2 regions of the Psychrobacillus sp. FSL K6-2365 genome follow, and region 2 is predicted to be linked to the other one. Evidence: a T-box and tRNA genes for the amino acid it is inferred to sense, from the RefSeq annotation. Region 2 holds a T-box; the other holds one or more tRNA genes.
What was found. A T-box is a leader RNA that pairs with one kind of tRNA and senses whether it is charged. The one in region 2 lies ahead of leuS (leucine--tRNA ligase), so its partner is inferred to be a tRNA-Leu.
Positions count from the first base shown of each region.

Region 1: it has a tRNA-Leu gene. The T-box ahead of leuS (leucine--tRNA ligase) is inferred to sense a tRNA for this amino acid. The anticodon was not compared.

Region 1 is NZ_JBBOOO010000001.1:3,783,967-3,788,393, reverse strand. It holds gene MKY29_RS19160 (Tex family protein) at 1-1,457, shown strand, start outside; gene MKY29_RS19155 (SprT family protein) at 1,521-1,991, shown strand; tRNA gene MKY29_RS19150 (tRNA-Asn) at 2,072-2,146, shown strand; tRNA gene MKY29_RS19145 (tRNA-Glu) at 2,151-2,222, shown strand; tRNA gene MKY29_RS19140 (tRNA-Asp) at 2,251-2,326, shown strand; tRNA gene MKY29_RS19135 (tRNA-Gln) at 2,330-2,404, shown strand; tRNA gene MKY29_RS19130 (tRNA-Lys) at 2,410-2,482, shown strand; tRNA gene MKY29_RS19125 (tRNA-Leu) at 2,547-2,633, shown strand; tRNA gene MKY29_RS19120 (tRNA-Gly) at 2,662-2,735, shown strand; rRNA gene MKY29_RS19115 (16S ribosomal RNA) at 2,893-4,427, shown strand, end outside.
Region 2 is NZ_JBBOOO010000001.1:2,946,348-2,950,774, reverse strand. It holds gene MKY29_RS14675 (CoA transferase subunit A) at 174-863, shown strand; gene MKY29_RS14670 (3-oxoacid CoA-transferase subunit B) at 877-1,530, shown strand; T-box leader at 1,654-1,866, shown strand; gene leuS (leucine--tRNA ligase) at 2,032-4,427, shown strand, end outside.

The DNA.
Region 1 (4,427 bases), 840 kb from region 2:
TAGCTCTTCAGATTCCAATGGAAAAAACAACTAATGTGATGAAAGCACAGTGGATTAAATCTTCATCTAGTGATGCAGTGGAACAGATTGAGTTGGCGGTAGAAGATTCGTATAAGCGACTAATTCAGCCTTCAGTAGAGAGAGAAATTCGAGCAGAGCTTACTGAAAAAGCAGAAACACAGGCTATTCATATTTTCTCTGAAAATCTGCGTAATTTACTATTACAACCACCATTAAAAGGAAAAGTAATTCTAGGTGTCGATCCAGCTTATCGTACAGGATGTAAGCTAGCGGTTGTAGATGATACAGGAAAACTTTTAGAGGTCTCTGCTATTTATCCACATGCCCCAAAAATGGATGTGGAAGGCTCAAGGAATAAAGTGCTTGGTTACTTAAAGAACTACCCTATTTCTTTGATTGCCATTGGAAATGGAACAGCCTCTCGTGAAACAGAGCAATTTATCGTGGATTGTTTGAAAGAAGCAGAGGGGGAAGTAGCTTATGTAATAGTGAATGAAGCAGGTGCCAGTGTGTACTCAGCTTCTGAAATTGCGCGCAACGAGTTTCCAGATCTACAAGTAGAACAACGTAGCGCAGTATCCATTGCAAGAAGACTACAGGACCCTCTGGCAGAACTAGTGAAAATAGATCCAAAAGCAGTAGGAGTAGGACAATACCAGCATGATGTTTCACAAAAGAAATTATCGGATTCCCTATCCTTTATAGTAGAAACTGCAGTTAACCAAGTAGGTGTAAATGTAAATACAGCATCTGCATCGTTATTACAATACGTTTCAGGACTTTCGAAAACAGTGGCAGAAAACGTTGTGAATATGAGAAATGAGCAGGGTAGGTTTACTTCTAGAGCGCAGCTAAAGAAAATTCCACGCCTTGGGGCCAAAACATATGAACAAGCAATTGGATTTTTACGCGTACCAGATGCGAAAAATCCATTTGATGCAACGGGCATTCACCCTGAAAGCTATAAAGGAGCAGAGCAAGTGCTAGAAATTGCCGGTCTTAAGAAGACACAGATAGGGACAAGAGAAGCAGAAGAGGCACTAAAGAAAATTTCAATAGAAACAGTAAGTAAAGAATTAGAAATAGGTGAAATCACACTAAAAGATATAGTAGATACATTAATCAAGCCAGCCCGTGATCCTCGTGAAGCATTTCCGCAGCCGATCTTGAAAAAAGATGTACTCAAATTAGAAGACTTAAAAACAGGGATGGAATTACAAGGTACCGTGAGAAATGTAGTTGATTTTGGTGCATTTGTAGATATCGGTGTAAAACAGGATGGTTTAGTCCATATTTCTAAACTTAAAAAAGGGTTTGTCAAACATCCTTTAGATGTTGTTTCACTAGGAGATATAGTGACTGTATGGGTTGAACAGTTTGATGCCAATAAAGGAAGAATTGCATTAACAATGCTTCCACCAGAACAGCAAGTGTAACTTATAGAGGTGTCCAATGAGATATGTCATTGGACAACCTCTTTTCAAATAGGGGTGATTAATATGACAGATGAAAAATTGTATGAACTTGTATGCCGTGTATCAAAAGAAGCTTTTGGGAAAGACTATAAACATCAAGCGTATTTTAATAAAAGGCTTAGAACTACTGGTGGAAGGTATATGTTGAGGTCGCATAATATAGAAGTAAATCCGTTAGTATTCGAAAAATATGGGATGGATGAATTGGTTGGCGTTATCAAACATGAGCTCTGTCATTATCATTTACATATAGAAGGAAAAGGATATCAACATCGGGATGCCGACTTTCGTGAGCTACTCAAAGCAACAAATTCACCTAGATTTTGTTCTACTCTAGTAGAGGGAAAAAGAAGGAAGGCTACAAAAAGGTATACGTATAAATGTGCAAAATGCTCCATTTTGTATAATCGAAAAATTCGTTTAAACACGAAGAAATACCGTTGTGGCAAGTGTTACGGAGATTTAGTGTTAGTTTATTTTGAGAATCTGAAATAAATTTTCGAAAAGTAGTTGACGTTTTGCAAAACCCTCTCTATAATAGAAAAAGTCGAGTAAAACAAAACGACAAAAATTATTCCGAAGTAGCTCAGTGGTAGAGCAATCGACTGTTAATCGATCGGTCGTAGGTTCGAGTCCTACCTTCGGAGCCATTATGGCCCCTTGGTCAAGCGGTTAAGACACCGCCCTTTCACGGCGGTAACACGGGTTCGAATCCCGTAGGGGTCATTACCATTTATTATTTAATATTTTCAACGGTCCCGTGGTGTAGCGGTTAACATGCCTGCCTGTCACGCAGGAGATCGCCGGTTCGATCCCGGTCGGGACCGCCATGTTGGGGTATAGCCAAGCGGTAAGGCAATGGATTTTGATTCCATCATGCCCTGGTTCGAATCCAGGTACCCCAGCCATTTTTGAGCCATTAGCTCAGTTGGTAGAGCATCTGACTTTTAATCAGAGGGTCGTAGGTTCGAATCCTACATGGCTCATCAAATTGTTATTGACATTTAAGGTGTAAGAGAGTATAATCAACCTTGTCCTATTAATTACTAAGCGGTCGTGGCGGAACGGCAGACGCGCTAGGTTGAGGGCCTAGTGGGGGATAACCCCGTGGAGGTTCAAGTCCTCTCGGCCGCACCAGTCAAATAACAGTTTAACATAATTTAATGCGGGTGTAGTTTAGTGGTAAAACCTCAGCCTTCCAAGCTGATGATGAGAGTTCGATTCTCTTCACCCGCTCCATTATTTAATACCATAGAATATTGAACATTGAAAACTGAACATGCAAAACGTTAAGACATATAGCTTATCAACTAACTTTGTTAGTTTGATAGCAAAACAATTTTGACATCATTTAATGATGATGCCAGCAAAACAAAATGAGCTTTTTAAGTTCTCTATTATGGAGAGTTTGATCCTGGCTCAGGACGAACGCTGGCGGCATGCCTAATACATGCAAGTCGAGCGAATGACGAAGAAGCTTGCTTCTTCTGATTTAGCGGCGGACGGGTGAGTAACACGTGGGCAACCTGCCCTGTAGATTGGGATAACTCCGGGAAACCGGGGCTAATACCGAATAATCCATTTCCTCACATGGGGAGATGTTAAAAGACGGCATCTCGCTGTCACTACAGGATGGGCCCGCGGCGCATTAGCTAGTTGGTGAGGTAACGGCTCACCAAGGCGACGATGCGTAGCCGACCTGAGAGGGTGATCGGCCACACTGGGACTGAGACACGGCCCAGACTCCTACGGGAGGCAGCAGTAGGGAATCTTCCACAATGGACGAAAGTCTGATGGAGCAATGCCGCGTGAGTGAAGAAGGTTTTCGGATCGTAAAACTCTGTTGTGAGGGAAGAACAAGTACGAGAGTAACTGCTCGTACCTTGACGGTACCTCATTAGAAAGCCACGGCTAACTACGTGCCAGCAGCCGCGGTAATACGTAGGTGGCAAGCGTTGTCCGGAATTATTGGGCGTAAAGCGCGCGCAGGCGGTCCTTTAAGTCTGATGTGAAATCCCACGGCTCAACCGTGGAAGGTCATTGGAAACTGGGGGACTTGAGTACAGAAGAGGAAAGCGGAATTCCAAGTGTAGCGGTGAAATGCGTAGAGATTTGGAGGAACACCAGTGGCGAAGGCGGCTTTCTGGTCTGTAACTGACGCTGAGGCGCGAAAGCGTGGGGAGCAAACAGGATTAGATACCCTGGTAGTCCACGCCGTAAACGATGAGTGCTAAGTGTTAGGGGGTTTCCGCCCCTTAGTGCTGCAGCTAACGCATTAAGCACTCCGCCTGGGGAGTACGGTCGCAAGACTGAAACTCAAAGGAATTGACGGGGGCCCGCACAAGCGGTGGAGCATGTGGTTTAATTCGAAGCAACGCGAAGAACCTTACCAGGTCTTGACATCCCGCTGACCGGCCTAGAGATAGGCTTTTCCCTTCGGGGACAGCGGTGACAGGTGGTGCATGGTTGTCGTCAGCTCGTGTCGTGAGATGTTGGGTTAAGTCCCGCAACGAGCGCAACCCTTGATCTTAGTTGCCAGCATTCAGTTGGGCACTCTAAGGTGACTGCCGGTGATAAACCGGAGGAAGGTGGGGATGACGTCAAATCATCATGCCCCTTATGACCTGGGCTACACACGTGCTACAATGGACGGTACAGAGGGTCGCAACCCCGCGAGGGTGAGCAAATCCCATAAAACCGTTCTCAGTTCGGATTGTAGGCTGCAACTCGCCTACATGAAGCCGGAATCGCTAGTAATCGTGGATCAGCATGCCACGGTGAATACGTTCCCGGGCCTTGTACACACCGCCCGTCACACCACGAGAGTTTGTAACACCCGAAGTCGGTGGGGTAACCCTTACGGGAGCCAGCCGCCGAAGGTGGGACAGATGATTGGGGTGAAGTCGTAACAAGGTAGCCGTATCGGAAGGT
Region 2 (4,427 bases):
TTAAGCGATTGTTTTTTAAATGTCCGATTTAATAATCGCTGTGTTTTATTAAATATCACTAGATAGGGAGAAAGAATTCATCTATTCAAATATTCAGGAATATAGTTTGCTAAGTTATCGGATATTTGAGAAAATAATAATGTGTCAAGCTTACTTGAAAGGGGATTGGAAGCATGAAACCTATTTACAATTCAGCTAAAGAGGCTGTTGCAGGGGTGCAAGATGGAATGACTCTAATGGTTGGAGGATTTGGACTTGTCGGAATTCCGGAACAGCTAATATTAGCGTTAGTTGAAAAAGGTGTGAAGGACTTAACGGTTATCTCCAACAATTGTGGTGTGGATGAGTGGGGTCTAGGGCTGCTACTTAAAAATAAACAGATAAAGAAAATGATAGGTTCATATGTTGGGGAAAATAAAGAGTTTGAAAGACAGGTAATATCTGGTGAGATTGAGGTGGAATTGACACCACAAGGAACGTTGGCAGAAAAAATTCGCGCTGGTGGTGCTGGAATTCCTGCTTTTTATACTCCTGCAGGTGTAGGAACCATTGTAGCGGAAGGAAAGGAAGTACGTGTATACGACGGTAAGGAATATGTATTAGAAGAAGCACTTCGAGCTGATTATGCTTTCATACGGGCAGCTAAGGCAGATAAATTTGGGAATCTTATTTATAATATGACAGCGCAAAACTTCAATCCAATGATGGCAGCAGCAGGTAAAATTACCATAGCAGAAGTGGAAGAGATTGTGGAAACAGGCGACCTAAATCCTGCCCAAATACATACACCGAGTATTTATGTTCAAGGTCTGTTCCAAGCAAAACAGGAAAAAAGAATCGAGCGTTTAACGACACGTTCTTAAGGAGGAGTTTCGATTGAATACACGTGAAAAAATTGCAAGAAGAGCAGAAAAGGAAATCGAAAATGGAAACTACGTTAATCTAGGAATTGGGATTCCGACTTTAGTAGCGAATTTCATCTCTCCAGATAAAACTGTCGTTTTACAATCTGAAAATGGTTTGCTTGGCATAGGTCCATATCCAACTGAGCAAGAAGTAGACCCAGATCTTATAAATGCCGGTAAGGAAACAGTGACTACTATTCCAGGTTCTGCTTTTTTTAATAGTGCAGAGTCATTTGCGATGATACGTGGAGGACATGTCGATGTAGCCATTTTAGGAGCGATGGAGGTTTCTGAAAAAGGAGATCTTGCAAACTGGATGATTCCAGGGAAGATGATAAAAGGCATGGGCGGAGCAATGGACTTAGTGCATGGTGCTAAGAAAATTATTGTCATTATGGACCATTGTGCAAAAGACGGTTCTGCTAAAATTAAAAAACAATGTGAATTACCTTTAACAGGTAAAGCAGTTGTGAATAAAATAATAACAGAACGGGCAATGATAGAGGTAACCGAGGACGGACTTGAATTGAAGGAAGTTTTCGAGGGTTATTCTGTTCAAGATATTATCGACGCTACAGAAGCGGAGCTTATTATTAAAGATGTTAGAGAAAATGTAGCGATTTAAATTAAAACAGCGAAAGTATTGCTGATTTAAGTCAACCCTCTGGACGCCAATTATCACAAAGAGTAATTGATTAAAGTGTAGCTTGTATTTTAATACAGAATCCATTATCATAAAAACTAATAGAAGTTGACTGAGATAAGGAATAGTAGATAAATATCGTTTCTTTAGAGAGCTAGCGATTGGTGTAAGTTAGCGTTACGAATTATTGAACTCGCCTTTGAGTCAGAATAAGTGAACGATTAGTAGCTTATTCCGTTTTCCGCGTTAAGGAATCAAGTTGAGTGAAGTTTTCACTAATTTGGGTGGTACCGCGTGAGTATATCTCTCGTCCCTTAGTTTTTTAAGGGGCGAGTTTTTTTATGTCTAGCTTTAGCGCCTAGCCCCTCAAGTTGCTTCAGGGTTTCAAGAAAAGGCAGAGGATGCCTGTCCGTGAAACCTTTCCAGCACTTGTCGAGACTTGCATAGGCGCTAACGCTTTTCTAAATTTAAGGAGGAGTTACGATGAGCTTTAATCATGAAGCGATTGAAAAAAAGTGGCAAAAGTATTGGCAAGAAAATAAAACCTATAAAATGACAGATGATCCATCCAAACCAAAATTTTATGCATTGGATATGTTCCCTTATCCTTCAGGAGTTGGCCTACATGTAGGGCATCCACTTGGGTATATTGCAACGGATATATTAAGTGCGTTTAAACGTAAGCAAGGCTATAACGTTCTTCACCCAATGGGTTGGGACGCTTTTGGTCTTCCAGCAGAGCAATATGCAATTGATACTGGGAATGATCCCGCAGAATTTACTGCGAAGAATATTGCTACATTTAAACGTCAAATGACCGATTTAGGATTTTCATTTGACTGGGATAGAGAAGTCAATACGACGGATCCTTCTTATTATAAATGGACACAATGGATTTTCATTCAACTGTACAAAAAAGGCCTAGCATATGTAGATGAAGTGCCAGTAAACTGGTGCCCAGCATTAGGTACTGTTTTGGCTAATGAAGAAGTAATCGATGGTGTATCCGAGCGTGGGGGACATCCAGTAGAACGCCGTCCGATGCGTCAATGGGTGCTTCGTATAACTGCTTATGCAGACAGACTTTTAGAGGATTTAGATGATCTTGACTGGCCGGATAGCTTGAAAGAAATGCAACGTAATTGGATTGGGCGTTCAGAAGGTGCAGAGCTTACATTTGAGGTAGCTGAAACTAACGAATCATTCCGAGCATTTACAACTAGACCAGACACTATTTTTGGTGCAACGTATGCAGTATTAGCACCTGAGCATAAGCTTGTGGATGTCATCACAACTGCTGACCAATCAGAAGCAGTGCAAGCTTATAAAGATCAAGTGAAACTAAAAAGTGACTTAGAACGTACAGATTTAGCAAAACATAAAACAGGTGTATTTACAGGTGCTTATGCGGTTAACCCTGTAAGTGGGGAGAAAATGCCGATTTGGATTGCAGATTATGTGTTAGCTACCTATGGAACAGGTGCAATTATGGCAGTTCCTGCACATGATGAGCGCGACTATGAGTTTGCGAAACAATTTGACTTGCCAATAGTGGAAGTAGTTTCTGGTGGAGACATCGAAAAAGAAGCTTACACAGCAGATGGTACACTTGTTAACTCAGAGTTCTTGAATGGCTTAAATAAACAAGAAGCAATAGCAAAAGCAATTCAATGGTTTGAAGCGAATGGTAAAGGTGAGAAGAAAATTACGTATCGTCTACGTGATTGGTTATTCAGCCGTCAACGATATTGGGGCGAGCCAATTCCAATTATCCATTGGGAGGATGGTACTTCGACACCTGTAGATGAGTCTGAATTACCATTAATGCTTCCGGTAACAACAGATATTAAACCGAGTGGAACAGGTGAATCACCATTAGCTAATATTACCGAATGGGTAAATGTTGTAGATCCAGTAACAGGTAAAAAAGGTCGTCGTGAGACTAATACTATGCCACAGTGGGCGGGTAGCTGTTGGTATTACCTTCGTTATATTGATCCAAATAATAACGAGGCACTTGTCGATCCAGAACTAGCGAAACGTTGGCTTCCAGTTGACATTTATGTAGGTGGCGCAGAGCATGCAGTACTTCATTTATTGTACGCACGTTTCTGGCATAAGTTTCTTTATGATATTGGTGTTGTTACTACGAAAGAGCCATTCCAAAAACTATTTAATCAAGGAATGATTCTTGGTGAAGGTAATGAGAAAATGTCTAAATCAAAAGGGAATGTAGTAAACCCTGATGATATTGTAAAAAGTCATGGTGCCGATTCACTTCGTCTATACGAAATGTTCATGGGTCCACTGGACTCTTCGAAGCCATGGTCAACAAACGGTTTAGATGGATCAAGAAGATTCCTTGATCGTATATGGCGTTTACTTGTCGATGAAGAAGGTAAGTTGAGTTCTAAAGTTACGGACATTTCTTCTGATAATATGGAAAAAGCGTATCACCAAACTGTTAAAAAAGTAACTGAAGACTTTGAAGCAATGCATTATAATACTGCCATTTCGCAAATGATGGTATTTATCAATGAAGGCTATAAAGCAGAGCAAATTTCTAAAGAGTATGTAGAAGGATTTGTGAAGCTTATTTCTCCAATCGTTCCACATATTGCGGAAGAGCTTTGGAGCATTCTTGGACATGATGATACAATCGTTTATGAATCTTGGCCAACTTTCGACGAATCTAAGTTGGTAGACAATGAAGTAGAAATTCCTGTTCAAATTAAAGGAAAAGTCCGTGCGAAATTACATGTTGCTAAAGATGCGACAAAAGAAGAGCTGGAAGCATTAGCTCTTGCTTCTGAACAAGTGCAACAATGGTTGGAAGGTCAAGAAGTGAAGAAAATAATTGCGATCCCAGGTAAAATGGT